DNA from 4 places in the Citrobacter portucalensis genome. Region 4 is predicted to be linked to each of the others. Evidence: predicted binding sites of a transcription regulator. Region 4 holds the regulator's gene; each other region holds the start of a gene.

Region 1 (5,954 bases), 2.0 Mb from region 4:
GCGCTCAGCGTCAACACGTACTACGTCCAGGCTCTGAACGGTTACACGTTCGTTGCCCAGCTGACCTGCCATTTTCTTGCCTTTGAACACTTTGCCCGGAGTCTGGTTCTGACCGATAGAACCCGGAACGCGGTGAGACAAGGAGTTACCGTGAGTAGCGTCCTGGGTACGGAAGTTCCAGCGCTTAACGGTACCAGCGAAACCTTTACCTTTAGAGGTACCGGTTACGTCAACTTTTTTAACGTCAGCAAACAGTTCAACGCTAATGTTCTGACCAACGGTGTATTCTTCACCATCTGCCAGACGGAATTCCCACAGGCCGCGGCCAGCTTCTACGCCAGCTTTAGCAAAGTGGCCAGCTTCCGGCTTAGTTACGCGGTTAGCTTTTTTAGCACCGGTGGTAACCTGAACAGCGCGATAGCCATCGTTAGCCAGATCTTTAACCTGAGTAACGCGGTTTGCTTCAACTTCGATAACGGTTACTGGGATAGATACGCCATCTTCAGTGAAGATGCGGGTCATACCCACTTTTTTACCGACTAAACCAATCATTGTATCAACCTCTCAATCGCTCGATGACCTGATTAACCCAGGCTGATCTGCACGTCTACACCGGCAGCCAGGTCCAGACGCATCAGAGCATCAACGGTTTTTTCAGTTGGCTCAACGATGTCAACCAGACGCTTGTGAGTACGGATCTCGTACTGATCACGCGCGTCTTTGTTGACGTGCGGGGAGATCAGAACGGTGAAACGCTCTTTGCGGGTCGGCAGCGGGATCGGACCACGAACCTGCGCACCAGTGCGCTTGGCAGTCTCGACGATTTCCGCGGTTGATTGATCGATCAGACGATGATCAAACGCTTTCAAACGGATACGGATTCTTTGGTTCTGCATGAGACCAGAGCTCCAATTATTTTATAGACGAAATAGTTACTCCTCAAACCCATTACGATTGATGGGAGAGTGTAACCGTTCTTACAGAGTTCCCCGATTGGGAACATTGTCTGGTATTGCTTTCGCAGTACCGGTGGCTCATATCGAACCGCTGTCAATATTAGACAAGCCCGCGCATTATACGTAAATCTCAGTCTTAAGCAAGTGCCGCGTAGAAATTAATCACTCGTTCACAAATGCGGCGCTCCTTCCACTCTGATTGTATGTCCTGTGGTGCAACGCGTTTTCCGTGGAAGAGAGCATCCATAACCCATATCCCGGGCTTGTAGGGCCGCCGGGTTTACCTGAAGGTAAACTCTTTACCAGATAAGGCTTGCCCATGTACATCGACCTCCCCTTCCTGTTGATTTATGTTTCGCTATCAGGGCTGCTCTTAGTCCATGACCTACGTACCGGGTTGCTGCCCGACAAATTTACCTGCCCTCTTTTGTGGGGCGGTCTTATTTATCATCAATGCTGCAGACCTGCACAGTTATCCGACGCGCTTTGGGGTGCTGTAGCAGGTTATGGGGTATTTGCTTTGTTCTACTGGGGGTATCGTTTGATATGCCGACAGGAAGGATTAGGCTTTGGTGATGTCAAATTTCTTGCCGCGCTAGGCGCATGGCATCGCTGGGAATCATTACCACTGTTGGTTTTACTTGCCGCGGGTATGGCATGTTGCCTCACCGGGATTTACTGCGTCCGTTACGGGAAACAGGTACTAAAAAACCCGCTGCCATTTGGGCCATATCTGGCGGCTGCGGGTTTTGTTATTGGCCTGGTAAGTATGATACAGGGCGGTTAGTCACTGACTTTAATTTGCGATTGCAGATAATTTTGTAAGCCAAGTTTTGCAATCAGGTCCAGCTCGGTTTCGAGCCAGTCAATATGCCCTTCTTCTTCAGTCAGGATCTCAATCATCATATCCCGGCTGACATAATCATGAACGCTATCGGCATAGGCAATGGCTTCACGTAAGTCTTTAGCACCATCGAGTTCGAGTCGAAGATCGGATTGCAGCATCTCTTCAACGTCTTCGCCAATACCCAACTTGCCAAGATCCTGCAAGTTCGGGATCCCTTCTAAGAATAAAATACGCTCGATATATTTATCAGCGTGTTTCATCTCATCGATAGATTCATGGTACTCAACATCATTGAGGCGAGTCAGTCCCCAGTTTTTAAACATACGAGCATGGAGAAAATACTGGTTGATCGCGACAAGCTCATTTCCCAATAGTTTATTGAGATAATTTATGATTTTAACATCACCTTTCATTTTATAGTCCCTCCGCTTCCACTCTTAGAGCGTAGATGGGGCTACAGGGATGTCAAAAAAAAGAGTGTGACTTAGGCGATCTCTTTAAATTCTGGCATTTGTGTTAATTCATCCTGCATGACCTCGCGGGCAGCACGAATGCATTTACCGCATTGATTTCCAACAGGAATAAATTTACGTAATTGCTGAAAGGACTGAGGATGAAACTGGCGAACAGCCTGACGTATTTTTTTATCACTTATCGCATTACACAAACAAACGTACATGATCGCTCCCGTTCAATTTCTGCGCAAAGTGTAAATGAGAATAGTTATGATTACAATAGCACAACGCGATTTACGCGGCGGGAGAATGAATAAAAAATGCGAATAAATATGACAACGACTAAATTGCAGGTAGCAAAAAGGGCGCCGAAGCGCCCTTTTTAAGCTCAAAGCTAATTAATCAATAATTAGCTCATTACTTTAGCAACAACGCCCGCACCAACAGTACGGCCGCCTTCACGGATTGCGAAACGCAGACCGTCGTCCATCGCGATCGGGTGGATCAGGGTAACAACCATTTTGATGTTGTCGCCCGGCATTACCATCTCTACGCCTTCTGGCAGTTCGATGGTACCAGTCACGTCAGTAGTACGGAAGTAGAACTGCGGACGGTAGCCTTTGAAGAACGGAGTATGACGGCCGCCTTCGTCTTTGGACAGAATGTACACTTCAGATTCGAACTTGGTGTGCGGCTTGATAGAGCCCGGCTTAGCCAGTACCTGACCACGTTCGATTTCTTCACGTTTGATACCACGCAGCAGAACACCAACGTTCTCACCAGCACGGCCTTCGTCCAGCAGTTTGCGGAACATTTCAACGCCAGTACAGGTAGACTTAGCAGTCTCTTTGATACCAACGATTTCAACTTCTTCACCAACTTTGATGATACCGCGCTCTACACGACCGGTAACAACGGTACCACGACCGGAGATGGAGAATACGTCTTCGATAGGCAGCAGGAACGGCTTGTCAATCGCACGCTCTGGTTCTGGGATGTAAGAATCCAGGAAGCCAGCCAGTTCGATGATTTTCGCTTCCCACTCTGCTTCGCCTTCCAGCGCTTTCAGAGCAGAACCACGAACGATCGGAGTGTCGTCGCCCGGGAAATCGTACTGAGACAGAAGTTCACGAACTTCCATTTCTACCAGTTCCAGCAGCTCTTCGTCATCAACCATGTCGCATTTGTTCAGGAACACGATGATGTACGGAACGCCTACCTGACGACCCAGCAGGATGTGCTCACGAGTCTGCGGCATCGGGCCGTCAGTCGCAGCAACAACCAGGATCGCGCCGTCCATCTGCGCAGCACCGGTGATCATGTTTTTAACATAGTCGGCGTGGCCCGGGCAGTCTACGTGTGCGTAGTGGCGAGTCGGGGTGTCATATTCAACGTGAGAAGTGTTGATGGTGATACCACGAGCTTTTTCTTCCGGCGCGTTATCGATCTGGTCGAATGCACGAGCAGCACCGCCGTAGGTTTTAGCCAGTACGGTAGTGATTGCAGCGGTCAGGGTAGTTTTACCGTGGTCAACGTGGCCGATGGTGCCGACGTTAACGTGCGGTTTTGTACGTTCAAATTTTTCTTTAGACACGGCTATATTCCTTACTATAGTGCTCTCCCCTATGGAGAGAGCACGGGACTTAGGTTTTAATCCTGTGGATTATTTACCACGGGCTTCAATAACGGCCTGAGCAACGTTGTTCGGCGCATCGTCGTACTTCAGGAACTCCATGGAGTAAGAAGCACGGCCTTTGGTCAGAGAACGCAGCTGGGTTGCATATCCGAACATTTCAGACAGCGGAACTTCAGCATGGATAACAACGCCAGTGACGTTGGATTCCTGACCACGAAGCATACCACGACGGCGGCTCAAGTCACCGATTACGTCACCGGTGTTCTCTTCCGGAGTCTCTACTTCAACCTTCATGATAGGCTCAAGCAGAACTGGTTTCGCTTTCTTAAAGCCATCTTTGAAGGCGATAGAAGCGGCCAGTTTAAACGCCAGCTCAGAGGAGTCAACGTCATGGTAAGAACCGAAGTGCAGACGCACGCCCAGATCAACAACCGGGTAACCAGCCAGCGGGCCAGATTTCAGCTGTTCCTGGATGCCTTTATCAACGGCCGGGATGTATTCGCCAGGAATTACACCACCTTTGATGTCGTTGATGAACTCGTAGCCTTTCGGGTTTGAACCCGGCTCCAGCGGGTACATGTCGATAACAACATGACCGTACTGACCGCGACCACCAGACTGCTTAGCGTGTTTACCTTCGATATCGGTAACTTTCGCGCGAATCGCTTCGCGGTAAGCAACCTGAGGTTTACCGACGTTCGCTTCAACGTTGAATTCACGCTTCATACGGTCAACGATGATGTCGAGGTGCAGCTCACCCATACCAGCGATAATGGTCTGGTTAGATTCTTCGTCAGTCCATACGCGGAATGACGGGTCTTCTTTAGCCAGACGGCCCAGAGCCAGACCCATTTTTTCCTGGTCAGCTTTGGTTTTCGGTTCTACCGCGATGGAAATTACCGGCTCAGGGAATTCCATACGTTCCAGAATGATCGGGTGATCCGGGTCACACAGAGTGTCACCAGTGGTCACGTCTTTCAGACCGATTGCAGCAGCGATATCGCCCGCGCGAACTTCTTTGATCTCTTCACGTTTGTTAGCGTGCATCTGTACGATACGGCCGAAACGTTCACGTGCAGTTTTCACGGAGTTCAGGATGGTGTCACCGGAGTTAACCACACCAGAGTACACGCGGAAGAAGGTCAGGTTACCCACGAACGGGTCAGTAGCGATTTTGAATGCCAGAGCAGCAAACGGCTCGTCATCGCTAGCATGACGCTCAGCAGGAGTATCTTTACCGTCGTCCAGAATACCGTTGATCGCAGGTACGTCTACTGGGGATGGCAGGTAATCAATTACCGCATCCAGCATCGCCTGAACACCTTTGTTCTTGAACGCAGAACCACAGGTTACCAGGATGATTTCGTTGTTCAGAACGCGCTGACGCAGAGCTTTTTTGATCTCTTCTTCAGTCAGTTCTTCACCACCCAGGTATTTCTCCATCAGCTCTTCTGAAGCTTCTGCAGCGGACTCGATCAGGTTCTGGTGCCATTCTTCAGCCAGTTCCTGCATGTCAGCCGGGATATCTTCATAAGTGAAGGTTACGCCTGCATCTTCTTCGTTCCAGTTGATGGCTTTCATTTTCACCAGGTCAACAACACCGGTGAACGCTTCTTCAGCGCCAATTGCCAGCTGCAGCGGAACAGGGTTCGCGCCCAGACGGGTTTTGATCTGACCAACAACTTTCAGGAAGTTCGCACCCATACGGTCCATTTTGTTAACGAACGCAATGCGCGGAACTTTATATTTGTTTGCCTGACGCCATACGGTTTCAGACTGAGGCTGAACACCACCAACTGCGCAGTAAACCATTACTGCACCATCAAGCACACGCATGGAACGTTCTACTTCGATAGTGAAGTCAACGTGCCCCGGGGTGTCGATGATGTTTACGCGATGCGGTTCATACTGCTTAGCCATACCAGACCAGAATGCAGTAGTCGCTGCGGAGGTGATAGTAATACCACGTTCCTGCTCCTGCTCCATCCAGTCCATGGTGGCTGCGCCGTCATGAACTTCACCGATTTTATGGTTTACACCGGTGTAGAACAGAATACGTT
Region 2 (5,954 bases), 690 kb from region 4:
TTTACCGGGCGCGCCTGCACAATGGGCGGCTATTTTTGCTCGCTTTGGCGCAAAGCTGGAGAACGTCAGCGTGGGGTGCTGTGGTATGGCTGGCACTTACGGTCACGAAGTGAAGAATCACCAAAACTCATTGGGGATCTATGAGTTATCATGGCACCAGGCAATGCAACGATTGCCACGTAACCGTTGTCTGGCTACAGGGTACTCCTGTCGCAGCCAGGTTAAACGCGTTGAAGGTACGGGCGTTCGCCACCCATTACAGGCACTGCTGGAGATTATAGGATGATCTGGAAACGTGAAGTCACACTCGAGGCGCTTAATGCCATGGGTGAAGGAAATATGGTTGGGTTGCTCGATATTCGTTTTGTGCACATTGGCGACGATACGCTGGAAGCTACGATGCCGGTGGACCATCGCACCAAACAACCCTTTGGGTTGTTACACGGCGGCGCATCCGTGGTGCTGGCGGAAAGCATTGGTTCGGTAGCTGGCTACTTGTGTACTCAGGGTGAGCAGAAAGTGGTGGGCCTGGAGATCAACGCCAACCATATCCGTTCTGCACGGGAAGGGCTCGTCAGGGGCGTATGTCGCGCGTTACATACAGGTTCTCGTCACCAGGTGTGGCAAATAGAAATCTTCGATGAGCAGGGGCGATTGTGCTGCACGTCGCGTCTGACGACCGCAATTTTGTGATGCATATTGCTTTTGGTCATTATCTGCACAGGGAATGGTGTTATACTGTGCAGGTTTTGAACACAAGCGAGGATGATATGTCTACCCAATTAGACCCTGCCCAACTGGCAATAGAATTTTTACGTCGTGATAAAACCGATCTTTCACCGGCTCAGTACCTGAAAAGGCTGAAACAGCTTGAGCTGGAGTTTGCAGATCTGTTGGCGCTCTCTTCCACTGAACTGAAAGAAGAGATCTATTTTGCCTGGCGCATGGGCGTTCATTGATTCCGGTATGCTTATCGTAACGAAACCCCGACACGCGTTCGGGGTTATTTTTTGCCTTAAATCTTCATTACCACTTCATCTCGCCGCTGTTAACTTTTGCACTTAGTTCCAGCGAGCTTACGTCTGCAAGGCCTGGCCATGCTGCCGTCATGGTTTTAATCACATAACCCGATCCTTTTTTCGCCCCTAGCGCCTGCTCAAACGACTGCAAATAGTCCAGGGTGAAGCGAATAGCTTTATCACCGGTTGGGCGGTCGCCAATGTAATGACCCGGTACCACCTGAGTGGGCTGTAAGCTCTGCATTTCGCTCAGTACGCTACGCCATGCACTACGTTGTTGTTCAGACTGTGTGTCCGCCGTCCAGACGTGAATACCTGAAGCCACGCCTGTGCCGCCAATAATGGCTCGATTCGCCGGGATCCAGATATACGCTGCATAATCGTTGGCGTGACGCAGTTCCAGCGTTTCGTCATCAACCGTGAACTGCGTTTGCGTAGTCGCCTGCGGAACGGTGAGCGATGTTGGTGCGCCGTCCTTCATTTGCGGGCCCCAGAACTGCAGCTTGGCCTCTTTGGTGGCGCGGATATGGTCTACCACCTGCGGCGTTGCCAGGACTTTTACCTGTGGGAAGGCCTCAACGATGGGCTGCAAACCAAAATAGAAATCCGGATCGCCGGAGGTGATCACAATAGCCTTCAGCGTTTTACCGCTGGCTCGAATCATTTGCACCAGTTGTTCGCCATCTTTGGTACTGAACTGGGCGTCAAACAAAATCGCCTCTTTTGGGCCAGACACCAGCGTCGAAGAAACCGGGAAAATAGCCTTATCCTGTGGATTATAGACGTCCAGCTGTAGCGGCGCGGCGAAAGCTGAAGACGCAAACAGAGGTAACAGCAGGGCCAGAGTTTTAACTTTCATACCAGGTAACCTTGTGCAGGAAATTGTCTTTTGATAGTTCCCGTATTTTAAGGATATTCGGATCTGTTAGAATTCCCTCATTAGGACATGCTGAGTTTCATAAAACGATCGGATGGGAACAATGGACAGAGTGATGGCGGCAACGGTATTCAACCATATCTGTGATTTGGGTAGCCTGAGCGCAGCCGCGCGTGCGTTGGGGCTTTCCCGTCCGATGGTCAGTCGTTATCTCGACGAGATGGAAAAATGGGCAGGCGCAAGGCTTATCCATCGCTCATCGCGTCGTTTGACGATCACGCCAGCGGGTGAAGAGGCATTAGTGAAAACACGTTCTCTGGCGCAACTTTCGCTGGATATTGGTGCCGCCAGTGCCGCGCAAATTCCCTCCGGCACGCTACGTGTAGCCTGCGCCCATTTTACCGCGATGCATATTCTTGCTCCGGTTCTGCCGACGTTTATGGCGCAATATCCGCAATTACGTATTGAGGTGGAGATCAATAATCAACCGGTAAGCCTTGTGGGGGAACGCATCGATGTGGCGATCCGCATAACAGATAATCCAGAGCCAGGGACTATTGCCCGTCGGTTGGGCGACTGTAAATCGGTGCTTTGCGCGTCTGCAGATTATCTGCATCAACATGGCACACCTGAGACAATCGACGATCTCACACGGCACAATTGCCTGTACTACAGCGGTTTTGCCGGACAATCCTGGCACTTTTTGGATCCTCAGGGGCAGTCTGTCTCCGTTGCAATCAAAGGGAATTTGAGTGCAGGGATCTCTTCGCTGCTCTGCGAGTCGGCGGTGTCAGGAATGGGGATCGCGTTGGTGCCAGAGCTGGAGGCGCAGGAAGGGCTGGAGCAGGGAAAGCTAATTCGATTACTGCCAGAACTTCAACCTAAATGCCTGCCGATTTATGGTTTATACCTTTCACGTGAACATCAACCCGCTGGGCTACGCCTGCTGCTGGACACGCTCAGTGAGGCACAGCGTTAAATATGTGATTGAACGCGTTTATAAAATAGTCAAACCGCAATTAGTGTTAAAAAAAACTAATCGGTGTATGAGATTCTTCTTATCGCCCCTTCAAGAGCTAAGCCAATATGAGTGCCGGAGATAAGCGCCGGATGGGGCCGGAACCCTTAAGCCTGCCAGCAAGCAGACTTAAGGGTTTTTTGTTGTTTGTTTATTATTTGAATTGTTTTTCCCTACCTTCATCCCCACCTATCCTTTAAATAGACATTTTCTATACATCTTTTGTCATTTGACCTGACTGAACGATTGGATTTTCATAATCCATTATTAATCAATGCATTGAACAAAATAATCCATCCCTGTAAACCCTCGCTGCAGGGTCTATGCTTAGTAAAAGTAGTCAGAAAGGGCGATTAACCCGAATGCCCCTGCTGTTGAGGGGTTGAAGTGATAATCATTATCACTAACATGGTGTTATAGCTTAAAAGCTAGTGACTCGAGGTAACTCTATGGAATTGCATTCAGGAACATTTAACCCGGACGATTTTGCCTGGCGTGGGCTGACGTTAACGCCAGCGGCTGCGGCGCATATCCGTGAACTGGTGGCAAAGCAACCTGACATGTTGGGTGTGCGTCTAGGTGTGAAGCAAACAGGGTGCGCGGGATTCGGCTACGTGCTGGATACCGTCCGCCAACCCGAAAAAGACGATCTGCTGTTTGAAACGGAGGGCGCCAGACTTTATGTGCCGTTGCAGGCGATGCCGTTCATTGACGGTACAGAAGTCGATTTCGTTCGCGAAGGATTAAACCAGTTATTTAAATTTCATAACCCGAAAGCCCAGAACGAATGCGGCTGTGGCGAAAGTTTTGGGGTATAGGCGGTACTATGTCTCGTAATACTGAAGCAACTGACGATGTCAACACCTGGGCTGGCGGGCACCTTAATTACAAAGAGGGCTTCTTCACCCAACTGCAAACCGATGAGCTGGCAAAAGGGATCAATGAAGATGTCGTGCGCGCGATTTCGGCAAAACGAAATGAACCTGACTGGATGCTGGAATTTCGCCTGAATGCCTTTAAAGCGTGGCTGACCATGGAAGAACCACACTGGCTTAAAGCGCATTACGACAAACTGAATTATCAGGAGTATAGCTATTACTCCGCACCTTCCTGCGGTAACTGCGATGAAACCTGTGCGTCCGAACCGGGAGCGGTACAGCAAACGGGCGCGAATGCATTTTTAAGCAAAGAGGTTGAGGACGCATTCGAACAGCTTGGCGTGCCGGTACGTGAAGGCAAAGAAGTGGCGGTTGATGCTATTTTCGACTCGGTATCGGTAGCGACCACCTATCGCGACAAACTGGCGGAGCAGGGCATTATTTTCTGTTCGTTCGGTGAGGCCATTCACGATCATCCTGAGCTGGTAAAACAGTACCTGGGCACGGTTGTCCCCGGCAATGACAATTTCTTTGCCGCGCTGAATGCGGCGGTGGCATCTGACGGCACGTTTATTTATGTACCGAAAGGCGTACGTTGCCCAATGGAGCTGTCGACCTATTTCCGTATCAATGCGGAAAAAACCGGGCAGTTTGAACGCACCATTCTGGTTGCGGATGAGGGCAGCTACGTCAGCTATATCGAAGGCTGTTCAGCCCCGGTGCGCGACAGTTACCAACTACACGCGGCGGTGGTGGAAGTCATCATTCACAAAGATGCCGAAGTGAAATACTCCACGGTGCAAAACTGGTTTCCCGGCGATGGCAATACGGGCGGTATTTTGAATTTCGTCACCAAGCGCGCACTCTGCGAAGGCGAAAACAGCAAAATGTCGTGGACGCAGTCGGAAACCGGCTCGGCCATTACCTGGAAATACCCAAGCTGCATTTTGCGTGGCGACAACTCGATCGGCGAATTCTACTCCGTCGCGCTGACCAGTGGACATCAGCAGGCCGATACCGGCACCAAAATGATCCACATTGGCAAAAACACCAAATCGACCATTATCTCGAAAGGGATCTCCGCCGGACACAGCCAGAACAGTTATCGCGGCTTAGTGAAAATCATGCCGACCGCTACTAACGCCCGCAACTATACCCAATGCGATTCGATGTTGATCGGTGCGGATTGTGGGGCACACACCTTCCCGTATGTGGAGTGTCGTAACAATAGCGCCCAGCTTGAACATGAAGCCACCACGTCGCGTATTGGTGAAGACCAGTTGTTTTACTGCCTGCAGCGCGGCATCAGTGAAGAAGATGCTATTTCGATGATCGTGAATGGTTTCTGTAAAGACGTGTTCTCTGAACTGCCGCTAGAGTTTGCTGTGGAAGCGCAAAAACTTCTCGCCATAAGTCTTGAGCACAGCGTCGGTTAAATTTTAAGGAAAGCACATGTTAAGCATCAAAGATTTACAGGTCAGTGTGGAAGATAAGGCGATCCTGCGTGGGTTGAGCCTTGAGGTTCGACCCGGAGAAGTTCACGCCATTATGGGACCAAACGGTTCGGGGAAAAGTACGCTTTCCGCAACTCTCGCTGGACGGGAAGACTACGACGTCACTGGCGGAACGGTAGAGTTCAACGGCAAGGATTTACTGGAACTGTCGCCGGAAGACCGGGCCGGTGAAGGGATCTTTATGGCATTCCAGTATCCGGTGGAAATCCCTGGCGTCAGTAACCAGTTTTTCCTGCAAACGGCGCTGAATGCGGTGCGGAGTTACCGTGGCGAAGAGTCGCTGGATCGATTCGACTTCCAGGATCTGATGGAAGAGAAAATAGCGCTGCTGAAGATGCCGGAGGATTTGCTCACGCGCTCGGTAAACGTCGGTTTCTCCGGCGGTGAGAAAAAACGTAATGACATTCTGCAAATGGCCGTGCTGGAGCCTCAGTTGTGCATTCTTGATGAGTCAGACTCCGGGCTGGATATTGATGCGCTGAAAATCGTTGCGGATGGCGTGAACTCGCTGCGTGACGGGAAACGCTCATTCATTATCGTCACTCACTATCAGCGCATCCTGGACTATATCAAACCCGATTTTGTTCACGTTCTCTACCAGGGGCGAATTGTGAAGTCCGGTGATTTTACGCTGGTCAAACAACTGGA
Region 3 (5,954 bases), 450 kb from region 4:
CTGAACGTTACGCTGGTCGAAGCCGGTGAGCGTATTCTGCCTGCGTTGCCGCCGCGTATTTCCGGTGCTGCGCATAATGAGTTAACCAAACTGGGCGTACGCGTACTGACCCAGACGATGGTAACCAGCGCTGATGAAGGCGGACTGCACACCAAAGATGGCGAATACATTAAAGCCGATCTGATGGTGTGGGCGGCGGGTATCAAAGCGCCAGACTTTATGAAAGACATTGGCGGTCTGGAAACGAACCGTATTAACCAACTGGTGGTTGAGCCAACTCTGCAGAGCACGCGCGATCCTGACGTGTACGCGATTGGCGACTGCGCTTCCTGCGCTCGCCCGGAAGGCGGTTTTGTGCCTCCGCGCGCTCAGGCAGCACACCAGATGGCGACCTGCGCGATGAACAATATTCTGGCACAGATGAACGGTAAGCCGCTGAAAGCGTATCAGTACAAAGATCACGGCTCTCTGGTCTCGCTCTCTAACTTCTCTACCGTGGGTAGCCTGATGGGCAACCTGACCCGTGGTTCGATGATGGTGGAAGGACGTATTGCGCGCTTTGTGTACATCTCACTGTACCGCATGCACCAGATTGCTTTGCACGGCTACTTCAAAACCGGCCTGATGATGCTGGTCGGCAGTATCAACCGGGTGATTCGCCCGCGTCTGAAACTGCATTAATATCGACCTGTGGCGTCGGATGATTTTACGCATCCGACGCCTTCCTTCAGAGTTGTCTGAATCATTCCGCTTTCGCTCCACCTCCCGCTATTTTCATCCGTAATCTGATTGGCATTCCTCACCTTCTGTTGCAAAGTTGTTGCTAATAGCAAAAAAGGAGGAAGTCCCGTGAATAAATCAATGTTGGCGGGTATAGGGATTGGCGTAGCTGCTGCGCTGGGTGTTGCAGCGGTGGCCAGTCTGAACGTTTTCGAGCGTGGCCCACAGTATGCGCAAGTTGTCTCTGCAACACCGATTAAAGAGTCGGTAAAAACACCGCGTCAGGAGTGCCGGAACGTAACGGTCACCCACCGCAAGCCGGTACAAGATGAAAACCGTATCGCGGGTTCCGTACTGGGCGCGGTTGCGGGTGGTGTTATTGGGCATCAGTTTGGCGGTGGACGTGGTAAAGATATTGCCACCGTGGCCGGTGCTTTAGGCGGCGGCTATGCAGGTAACCAGATTCAGGGTTCGATGCAGGAAAACGATACTTACACCACCACGCAGCAGCGTTGTAAAACGGTGTATGACAAATCTGAAAAGATGCTGGGCTACGACGTGACGTACAAAATTGGCGATCAGCAGGGGAAAATCCGTATGGATAAGGACCCCGGCGCGCAAATTCCGTTGGATAACAACGGACAGTTGGTACTGAATAACAAAGCGTAAAATAGCATTATCCTGAACATTAGCCCCCCATTCGCTCAGGCTGGGGGGCTTTTTTTATCAGAAGGTTAAGGCGTAGTTCAGACCAAAAGTACGACCCCGGCCCTTGTATTCATACAGTGACGGGCTGCCGTAGGTTGGGCTATACAGCAGTGGCGCACGTTGTCCCCACAGTGTGGTGTACTCTTCATTCAGCAGGTTTTCCACGCTGAAGGTCAGCTTACCCAACGGGAGCTGATAGCTGCCGATAAAGTCCATCGTGTTATAGCCATCTAGCTTGTTACCGCTGGCGTCGGTCAGATCAAATGTTTGCTGGCTCTGTACGCGCAAGGTCCACGGTTCTGGTGCCCAGCCGACCCACGCGGTTGCTTTGGACGGTGAGGCCAGCGTGACATCCCATTTTTGCCATTTACCGTTCTGTTTCACTTCCGATTTAATGACGTTGAAGTTGCCACCCAGGCTCCAGTCCGTGTCCGCAATGAAATAATCCACCGCACCTTCAAGGCCATAAATGCGGCGATCGTCGGGCTGAACGTTAATGGTCATATCGCTGCGGTTGATAACGATCGATTTATCTGAAGTCGAGTAGTAAGCGGCCAGTTGCGTGCGCAGACTATCGCCGGTATAGCGCCACCCCAGTTCGTACGAGTTAACTTTAATCCCTTCCAGACGTGAATCCGCCACGTTGACGCTGCGCTGGAGCTGGTAATGATCGCCAACCAGCGAATAGGTACCGTTACCGTAATATTTCCCTGGGTCCGGAAGCTCCACGCCCTGAGAAAAGTTAAACCACGTTTGCTGACGGTCGGTCAGGCGGGCAAGGATACCGGCGTTGAACAGGAAATTATCGTAATCGGTTTTGCCGCCTGGAATGGAATCGGCAGAGTTCGCAAGCCCGGTCGCGATTCCCTGCTGTTGAGCATAGCCAACGAAATCATCAACCCTGTTTTCGGTCCACTGATAGCGCACGCCGGCGCTGAGGGTAAAGATATCGTTAATGTCATAGCTGTTTTGCAGGAAAGGCGCGAAGTTGGTGATGCTGTAACCGGGGTAACGCCCGGTGGTATAAGCGGTACGGTTATCCATACCGCCGGAGGGCAGGGACCAGGCCAGATCGAAGAATTTCTGATTGGAGTCGAAGGTTTCGTGATCGGCATCGACACCCCACGTCAGCTCCCAGTTATCCATCAACTGGCTGTTGAGGGTAATTTTGGCACCAAACTGGTCGGTGTCCTGCTGTGATGCGGAGAAACTGGTGACTTTGCCTTTGCTGAGCGTAGGGAAGGGGTAGAATTTCAGCGATTCGTCACGGTAATAGATTTGGCTGACCAGGTTCTGGCCAAAAAAATCTGCATCTGAATATTGCAGACTAATAAGATGACGTTCGGTGCCGGGAATACGATCGGAATTCAGTCCGCTGCTGGTATATGCTTTGCCGTTTCCGGTCACGGCGGACATGTTCTCGCCGAGATCCAGCCCGTAATCGTCATCCCCCTGACTTTTATAGTACTGCGTAACCAGTTGCAACTGACGGTTGTCGTCAAGTTCAATCGTCCCTGTGCCCATGACGTCCAGACGATCGGAGTGCTGTAACCCGGTTTGGGTGTTATCGAGCAGCAGGGCATCGTGATTACCGTCATACCAGCCGCCAAATCGTTGATACGCGACGGACATACGCCCGGAAGCGCGATCGGTTCCGCCACTTACCGCCACGGCAACGCGTTCATCATGATCGTTGCTATTGTTGAAGCCGCTTTTGCCCCCCAGTTCGAGTTCTACTTCACGCTCCGGCTGGCCTTTTTTGGTGACAATGTTGATTAATCCGCCGGTACTGCCACCGCCATAAAGTGAGGTTGCGCCTGAAATGACTTCAATGTGCGCAATGTTAAATGGGTCAATGGAGTCAAGCTGACGGCTGTCGGTTCGCGAGGAGTTCAGACGGACGCCGTCAATTAGCACGACAATGGCGCGACCACGCATGTTCATGCCGTAGTTGGTTCGTCCCTGACTGCTGACATCAATTCCGGGGATTAACTGAGCAAGAACATCCTTGAACTCTTTACCACCCTGAACTTGCTGTTCAATTTCGCTTCCTTCAATAACCCAGGTCGTTTGCGCCATTTCTGCCACTGTGCGCTGGCTACGGTTGGCGCTGACGATGAGGTTCTCTTCCTCAGCCGCAACGGCGGGTAGAGTTAAAGATAACAGAAGAGGATTGAGCACCCAGAGACGCTTATGCATTTGTATTCCTTTTAAAAAAGTCGGTCTGTTTCTGTTATAGCGGTAGAGAAACCGATGGTTACATTGTGAAACAGGTATTAAAACAAATGCGAATATTGCTGATAATAATTGTCGTTATCAATACTTTTTTCAAAAAATGATCGGGTAACACGATGAAAACAATGAGAAATGTAGGGTCAATAGAACGGGAATCTAACCGGGGGCTTTATCAGCTCCCGGTGGTGTGAGTACAGCGGGGGAATTGTGGGAAAGGGTTAAGCTTTGACGAGTTCGGGCCACAGTCGCAGGGTTGTGTGTGCGATCTGCATCAGTTTTTCAAACGTTGCGCCTTCACGGGCGCTGATCGACATACCTTGTAAAATACAGTTCAGGTATTCGGCCAGTTTTTGCACGTCGCAATGGGCCGGAATTTCGCCTCGTTGCTGGCGCTGGTGAAGGAACTGGGTAAGCGTCTGTTCCTGCATTGCATGGCGGGATTTCACCGTGTGTGCAATATCGCGGGAAGAGGCTGCCAGCGTCGCAGAAGTATTAATCATGAAACATCCCGCCGGGGTGTCCTTGCTGGTAAAGCAGGTCGCTATAGCAGTGAAATAGTCTTCCAGTGCGGACTCAAGGCTTTTTTCTTCACAAAACAGCTGGGCTTCGTGTTTCGCCGCAAAGCGGGTGATGTAGCGGTCCAGTACGGCACGGAACAACCCTTCTTTATTGGTGAACTCCGCATACAGCGTAGGCGCTTTTGCGCCGGTGGCTTCCACGAGATCGGCGAGTGAGGTCGCTTCATATCCGTGCTGCCAGAAGAGTGTCATGGCCTTATCAAGCGCGGCTTCCCTGTCGAACACTTTTGGTCGGCCACGGCTTTTTTTTGCACAACCTGTCGTTTCAGTTGTCATGGTGCCGATGTACCTTTGTTGGGTTTATTGAATAACCATTATAAAAATATTCGACTGCACACTCCAGCGGATTCACGATAAAAATAATTTATAGCTATTAGCATGAAAAATAAGACCTTTATATTTTATATAACGATCATTATAAAAAAATGTTGACGTGTGACCTGGATCACATCTATGATTTACCTATCGATCGTTAAGTTAATATTTTCGACACCCATTCATCTGCTAAAGGTCACTATCATGAAAAACGTAAAAACACTGTTTGTCGCTGCTGTTCTTAGCTCACTGTCATTTGCAAGCTTTGCCGCTGTTGAAGTTCAGTCCACCCCTGCGGGTCAAGAGAAAGTCGGTACTATTTCTGCGAATGCGGGGACTAACTTAGGTTCTCTGGAAGATCAACTGGCGCAGAAAGCCGATGAGATGGGGGCGAAGTCTTTCCGTATTACTTCCGTTACCGGTCCTAACACTCTTCACGGAACTGCTGTTATCTACAAATAAGATTTAACCCATCGCAATGCCACTGCGAGTTAATTAAAAAACCCCCGCGGAATAAAATCCAGCGGGGGTTTTTTTATACGCTACGTTTACAGCGGTTGTTGAGCAACGTCATGATGACGGGTCACATCGACCGGCATGCCTGAGCGAATCTCCATCGCATGATCCATGACGGCGGTATCTGTTTGCGCCGCATTTTTAAATGTCTGCATGGACGCGTTCAGCACGATCGGCAGCAGTTGCGGGTCGTCATTGATTTTTTCGGACAGCGGTTGGTGTACTTCCACCAGGCGCACGCCGTTAGGCTCAACGGATGCTTTGATCGGCGTATTGATAATATTGACCTTAGTTCCGGGCGTTACCTGACGGAACAGGGTTTCGATATCACCGTCGCGCAGACGAATACAGCCGGAACTGACGCGCATTCCGATGCCAAAATCAGCATTTGTACCGTGCAACAGGTACACGCCGCCGTATGCCGCTAAGCGAATTGCATGATGGCCCATCGGGTTATCCGGACCGGCAGGCACAACGGCAGGCAGGTCAATCCCGTTTGCTTTGTATCGCGCGCGGATATTTGCCGTCGGCGTCCAGGTGGGGTTGGCGCGTTTATCAGAGATGGTGGTTACCATCGTAGGCGTCAGCGTGTCACCACCTAACTGGCCAATACCAATAGGATACACGGTCACCGAATTGGTCCCCGGCTGGTAATAATAAAGACGCAGTTCGGCGAGGTTGATAACAATACCTTCGCGCGGGGCGTCAGGTAGCAGAGTTTGTAACGGGATCGTCAAAACGCTGCCCGGACGTGGTACGTAAGGGTCAACGCCAGGGTTGGCCTGCAGTAGCGCGAGAAAGCCGACATTGTACTTTTTCGCAATCGCTTCCAGAGAACCGCCATTGTCTTCAACAACGTGAACGGCATTCTGACCTACCAGA
Region 4 (5,954 bases):
CACGTTCTTCAGCAATCGCCTGAGCGATAGCCAGAATATGCGGCTCGTTAAAACTATGACGACCTGCACTGCCACGATGTCCGGACGTACCGAACTTAACGGCGTGCTCAGCGTTCCCTGCTGTTGGTTTCAGTACATAGTACTGTGCCGTCAGTTGGGCGACGTTAATCAAATCACTCTGTTGCGCAGGTTGACCTGCACGGTTGTGGATTGCCATTGCCTGGTCCTTCTAATGCAAGGATTAAATTGTTCCGCAAACCTTTTCAATCAATTCCGCAGGGAATTGCATTGACTGCATGATGTGTTCAACCATGCTGCATTTACGGCCGGTATTGGTGTTGGTGATCACCCAGTACGGCGTGCCTGGCACGTGTTTCGGTTTGGTTTGATTACCATTTTTCAGCAGCGTCTGTTCATCCGCTGCAAAATAAACGCGCGTACGGCCATGCAACGATTCCGTTGCTTCGGCGAACGCGTTTTGATCCAGTGAATAGAGTGTAGACAGCACCAGCATAAAGCGATTTACTGCTTTCTTCTGTTCCGCGTATTCGTCGGACAGCAGCAGTTCACGCATCGCGCGCACTTTATCTTTTACGGGGTTAACCGGCTTAGCTTCCACGACAGGTTGCACAGCGCGGACTTCTTTGACTACCGGAGTGACAGGCTGTGATGCGGCGGAAAATTTCAACATACGCCGTAAAATGTCGGATGCGCTCTCGCCAATATGCTTGGTGTGGCTGGCAATATAGCTATAGAGTTCATCATCAACTTCAATCGTTTTCATCTTAATCCAGTGCAGTGTTTAGCTGAATACAAGTTGTCGGGGTAAACACACGTAGTGTAAAGGCAAATCCCAACAGCGGATAGCGTCAAGCCTGGTGGCCAGCAAAACTCAGAGTAACCGTAGTTGTTGCAGCCATGTGGCAGAATGGTCAACATGATACCCTAACCCGTGAGTGTGAAAAAAAGAACTTTGCCATGAAATTGAATATCCGAGCGCAATCTGCGCAAAACCTGCACAATAATTCTCCCATCGTCCTGGTTCACGGCCTGTTTGGCAGTCTGGATAACCTGGGGATCCTGGCGCGCGATCTGGTGGTCGATCACGATATCATCCAGGTCGATATGCGAAATCATGGCCTCTCCCCTCGTTCCACTGAGATGAATTATCCGGCCATGGCGCAAGATTTGCTGGATACGTTGGACGCTCAGCAAATAGAAAAGGCGACCTTTATTGGTCACTCGATGGGGGGAAAAGCCGTCATGGCGTTAACCGCACTGGCTCCTGATCGTATCGATCGACTGGTGGCCATTGATATTGCTCCGGTCGACTATCATGTTCGCCGTCACGATGCGATCTTTACCGCTATTAATGCCGTAACCGATGCCCAGGCCACTTCGCGTCAGCAGGCGGCCAGCGTCATGCGTCAACATCTGCATGAGGAAGGCGTAATCCAGTTTCTGCTGAAATCTTTCGTCGACGGCGAATGGCGTTTTAACGTTCCCGTGCTGTGGGATCAGTATCCTCATATCGTCGGTTGGGAAACCATTCCTGCGTGGGAGCACCCGGCGCTGTTTATCCCTGGCGGCAACTCACCGTATGTTACCGAAGCGTATCGCGAACAACTGCTGGCGCAATTCCCACAGGCTCGGGCGCATGTTATTGCAGGAGCCGGTCATTGGGTGCATGCGGAAAAACCGGAGGCGGTGCTGCGCGCCATCCGTCGTTATCTGAACGAACAGGCTAACTGATTAAAAACTCAGCGTCTGCGCGCGATTACGCGCGTGGGCGTTGGCGTGTCACCCCTGCTGATGTATTATGGCGCGCTATCCATCCGGGCAGACGCCTGGCTGATTGTTTCCCCGAAGTCACCAAGATCATGGCCAAAGAACAAACGGACCGTACGACATTAGATCTGTTCGCGCAGGAGCGTCGCCCGGGACGACCCAAAACTAATCCGCTCTCGCGTGATGAACAGTTACGTATTAATAAACGTAATCAGCTTAAGCGTGACAAAGTTCGCGGGCTTAAGCGTGTCGAACTGAAACTGAACGCTGATGCCGTTGACGCTCTGAACGAGCTGGCCGAGGCGCGCAACATGAGTCGCAGTGAACTCATCGAAGAGATGCTGATGACCCAACTCAGCACATTGCGCGGTCAGGCATAGTCTGAATTTCTGCTCTAAATCATAAATCGTGTAGCACAGAGTGCAGTCCTGCGTGTTTGCTGTTTCCGCATGCCTGACTGTTCTGCTATGATTGCCCTTATCCGTGGGCAATGCGCCACCACCATTTCAATAAGTTTCAAGAGGTTATTTAACTCATGGCAATCACTGGCATCTTTTTCGGCAGCGACACCGGTAATACCGAAAACATCGCAAAAATGATTCAAAAACAGCTTGGTAAAGACGTTGCCGATGTTCATGACATTGCAAAAAGCAGCAAAGAAGACCTCGAAGGTTATGACATTCTGCTGCTCGGCATCCCAACCTGGTACTACGGTGAAGCGCAGTGTGACTGGGACGACTTCTTCCCTACCCTCGAAGACATTGATTTTAATGGCAAACTGGTTGCATTGTTCGGCTGCGGCGACCAGGAAGATTACGCAGAATATTTCTGCGATGCGTTAGGGACCATTCGCGACATCATCGAACCGCGCGGCGCAACCATCGTTGGTCACTGGCCGACGGCGGGTTATCACTTTGAAGCGTCTAAAGGCCTGGCTGACGACGACCACTTTGTCGGTCTGGCTATCGATGAAGATCGCCAGCCAGAACTGACAGCAGAACGCGTAGAAAAATGGGTTAAGCAGATCTCTGAAGAGCTGCACCTCGACGAAATCATTAATGCCTGATTTCGTGCGGCGTAGATTTCCATCTGCGCCGCATCAATAGATAAAACCAATCAAAATAATTGCTACAAATTTGTAACTTTTTCGTCTGACCCTGTACAATGGCTGGATGCCAATCGGGTGTTGCACAGTGTGTTTGTCGGCGATACCACGTTTTGATTAACAATATATGCCAGAGACTTGCAGTTTTCATTTAGCCATGGCAGTTCTATAATGATACGCATTATCTCAAGTGCAATTTCTGTCACTTCTGTTAATGAAGTGAATCGTTTAGCTACAGGACAGATTCCGCATGACTGACAACAATACCGCATTAAAGAAGGCTGGCCTGAAAGTAACGCTTCCTCGTTTAAAAATTCTGGAAGTTCTTCAGGAACCGGATAACCATCACGTCAGTGCGGAAGATTTATACAAACGCCTGATCGATATGGGTGAAGAAATTGGTCTGGCGACCGTGTATCGTGTGCTGAACCAGTTTGATGATGCCGGTATCGTGACCCGCCATAATTTTGAAGGTGGTAAATCCGTCTTCGAACTGACTCAACAGCATCATCACGATCACCTCATCTGTCTCGACTGCGGCAAAGTAGTCGAGTTCAGCGATGATTCCATCGAAGCGCGCCAGCGTGAGATTGCGGCTAAACATGGTATTCGTTTAACCAACCATAGTCTCTATCTCTACGGCCACTGCGCTGAAGGCGATTGCCGCGAAGATGAGCATGCCCACGACGGCAAATAATGTAATGCTTTTTGAAAAGCCAACCTTCCGGTTGGCTTTTTTTATGGGCATTACCTGCCCTTTTCCCCTTCCCTCCGCTCCTGTGTTGCTTTAATGTAAAAATCAATTGCCCCTTCCGGAGAGTCGAAATGGAACTTCGCCAGCTACGCTATTTTGTGCGCATTGTAGAAACCGGCAGCATGGGTAGCGCGGCACTCGATCTCAATATCGGGGTTTCGGCACTCAGCCAGCAAATGTCGCGTCTGGAAAGCGAACTCGCTATTCGCCTGCTGCAGCGCACCTCGCGCGGTGTGACACCCACCAGCGCCGGGCTGGCTTTTTACTCCCAGGCGCAGCTGGCGCTTCGTCACGCAGACGACGCGATCCTCGCCGCACGCGAGTCCCGGCTTTCCGGGCACGTCAGCGTCGGCATGGCTCCCAGTACTGCTTCCGTTCTCGGAATGCCGTTTATCAACGCCATGCGGGAAAGCTACAGTGATGTCCGTCTGCATGTGGTGGAAAGCCTCTCTGGCAATCTGGAGCGGATGATTAATACCCGCCAGATTGATCTGGCTGTCGTGTTTCAGAAAGAAAAGATCCTGCGCTGGAGCGCCATACCGATTCTCGAAGAGCGGCTGTTTTTGATTGGGACTCATGCCTTACTGGCTGATATTGCCGATGACAATATTGCTCCAGCCCAGCTGGCAAGTATCCCATTGATAATGCCAAGCCCGGGCCACGGTCTGCGCGGCAGGCTGGAAGCGATTTGTCAGGAACACGCGCTGAACATTGAGATCGCCACGGAAATTGATGGTCTGGCGCTACTCATGCGCGCCGTGCGCAGTGGCATTGGTGCCACTCTCCAGCCCGGCGCGGCAATTTCCCATCTCGATAAAGAGACGCTAAGAGTGATCGGCGTCCACAATCCAATACTTAGCCGCCCCAACTTTCTGGTGAGTCTCTCAGACGATGAACTCACCCCGGCAGGCCTCGCGGCCCGCGTGGTGCTGACGAAAGTGATGCATCAACTGGTGGAAGCAGGAAGCTGGCCTGGCGCCATCCTTTACAATAACTAAAGTACCGTTTAGCACCACGTCATAGCGCCCGCACAAGCCGTGCGTATACATTTTAATTACAAATTTAACAAATGGTTAAATGGTAATGGAGTATACGATGGTTGATGTTCTGGTGATTGGTGGTGGCAATGCCGCGTTATGCGCTGCCTTGTCTGCCCGCGAGCAAGGAGCTTCGGTACTCCTGCTCGAAGCGGCTCCCCGTGAATGGCGCGGAGGAAACTCCCAACACACACGTAATTTACGTTGTATGCATGACGCGCCGCAGGATGTGCTGGTGGAAAGCTATCCTGAAGAAGAATTCTGGCAGGATCTGTGGCGCGTCACGGAAGGGAATACCAACGAAGCGCTGGCGCGTCTGGTGATCCGTACCTCTTCACAATGCCGTGACTGGATGCGTCAGCACGGCGTTAACTTTCAACCTCCTCTCTCCGGCGCTTTGCACGTGGCGCGAACCAACGCCTTTTTTATGGGCGGTGGAAAGGCCCTGGTGAATGCCTATTATCGCAGCGCAGAAAAGCTGGGCGTTCAAATTCGCTATAACACCCCCGTTCAGGCGCTTGAACTGCGTAATGGCGAGTTCGTGGCGGCGTTGGCAGGCGAAGAGCGCATCACCGCTAAGTCCTGCGTGCTTGCCGCTGGCGGATTCGAATCTAACCGGGAGTGGTTGCGCGAAGCCTGGGGGGAAAATGCCCGCGGCGAGTGGCCTGCGGATAACTTTCTGATTCGCGGCACGCGTTTTAATCAGGGCGTACTGCTCAAATTTATGATGGATGCTGGCGCAGACATTATTGGCGATCCCTCCCAGTCACACTGTGTGGCAATTGATGCCAGAGCGCCATTATATGACGGCGGGATTTGCACTCGCGTGGACTGCGTCTCGCTCGGTATTGTGGTGAACCGGGACGCTGAGCGTTTTTATGATGAAGGTGAAGATTTCTGGCCCAAACGCTACGCCATCTGGGGACGTCTGGTCGCTCAACAGCCAGGACAGATTGGCTACTCCATCATCGACAGTAAAGCTATCGGACACTTCATGCCTCCGGTCTTTCCTGGCACGCAGGCCAATACGCTGGCAGAACTGGCCCTTCAGTTAGGACTGGATGCCGAACGCTTTACCCACACCGTGACAGAGTACAACAACGCCTGCCAGCCAGGTCAGTTCGACCATACCGTTCTGGATAACTGCGCCACTAAAGATTTGCTACCCGCGAAAACGCATTGGGCGCGACCGCTGGACCTGCCGCCATACTACGGCTATGCCCTGCGGCCAGGGATCACCTTCACTTATCTTGGGTTAAAAGTGAACGAA

Evidence for each region. Region 4 encodes Fur, which represses iron uptake genes when iron is present. Its sites were predicted from a motif close to ATAATAATGAGAACNACTATCAA; they were not measured.
Region 1: the regulator Fur is predicted to act here: its motif matches at 2,517-2,539, upstream of bfd (bacterioferritin-associated ferredoxin).
Region 2: the regulator Fur is predicted to act here: its motif matches at 3,302-3,324, upstream of sufA (Fe-S cluster assembly scaffold SufA).
Region 3: the regulator Fur is predicted to act here: its motif matches at 3,732-3,754, upstream of LY264_RS15150 (TonB-dependent siderophore receptor).

What each region holds. Positions count from the first base shown of each region.
Region 1 is NZ_CP092466.1:420,414-426,367, reverse strand. Features, by position in the region: gene rplC (50S ribosomal protein L3) at 1-552, opposite strand, end outside; gene rpsJ (30S ribosomal protein S10) at 585-896, opposite strand; gene LY264_RS01985 (prepilin peptidase) at 1,276-1,743, shown strand; gene bfr (bacterioferritin) at 1,740-2,216, opposite strand; gene bfd (bacterioferritin-associated ferredoxin) at 2,288-2,482, opposite strand; gene tuf (elongation factor Tu) at 2,668-3,852, opposite strand; gene fusA (elongation factor G) at 3,922-5,954, opposite strand, start outside.
Region 2 is NZ_CP092466.1:2,852,041-2,857,994, reverse strand. Features, by position in the region: gene ydiJ (D-2-hydroxyglutarate dehydrogenase YdiJ) at 1-286, shown strand, start outside; gene menI (1,4-dihydroxy-2-naphthoyl-CoA hydrolase) at 283-693, shown strand; gene LY264_RS13895 (YdiH family protein) at 771-959, shown strand; gene LY264_RS13890 (Vmh family MBL fold metallo-hydrolase) at 1,027-1,878, opposite strand; gene LY264_RS13885 (LysR family transcriptional regulator) at 2,000-2,875, shown strand; gene sufA (Fe-S cluster assembly scaffold SufA) at 3,364-3,732, shown strand; gene sufB (Fe-S cluster assembly protein SufB) at 3,741-5,228, shown strand; gene sufC (Fe-S cluster assembly ATPase SufC) at 5,245-5,954, shown strand, end outside.
Region 3 is NZ_CP092466.1:3,087,502-3,093,455, reverse strand. Features, by position in the region: gene ndh (NADH-quinone dehydrogenase) at 1-681, shown strand, start outside; gene LY264_RS15155 (glycine zipper 2TM domain-containing protein) at 850-1,389, shown strand; gene LY264_RS15150 (TonB-dependent siderophore receptor) at 1,447-3,627, opposite strand; gene comR (TetR family copper-responsive transcriptional repressor ComR) at 3,882-4,517, opposite strand; gene bhsA (multiple stress resistance protein BhsA) at 4,761-5,018, shown strand; gene ldtC (L,D-transpeptidase LdtC) at 5,105-5,954, opposite strand, start outside.
Region 4 is NZ_CP092466.1:3,537,300-3,543,253, forward strand. Features, by position in the region: gene pgm (phosphoglucomutase (alpha-D-glucose-1,6-bisphosphate-dependent)) at 1-217, opposite strand, end outside; gene seqA (replication initiation negative regulator SeqA) at 242-784, opposite strand; gene ybfF (esterase) at 979-1,752, shown strand; gene ybfE (LexA regulated protein) at 1,881-2,168, shown strand; gene fldA (flavodoxin FldA) at 2,324-2,854, shown strand; gene LY264_RS17275 (ryhB-regulated fur leader peptide) at 3,065-3,151, shown strand; gene fur (ferric iron uptake transcriptional regulator) at 3,144-3,590, shown strand; gene tcuR (tricarballylate utilization LysR family transcriptional regulator TcuR) at 3,719-4,645, shown strand; gene tcuA (FAD-dependent tricarballylate dehydrogenase TcuA) at 4,743-5,954, shown strand, end outside.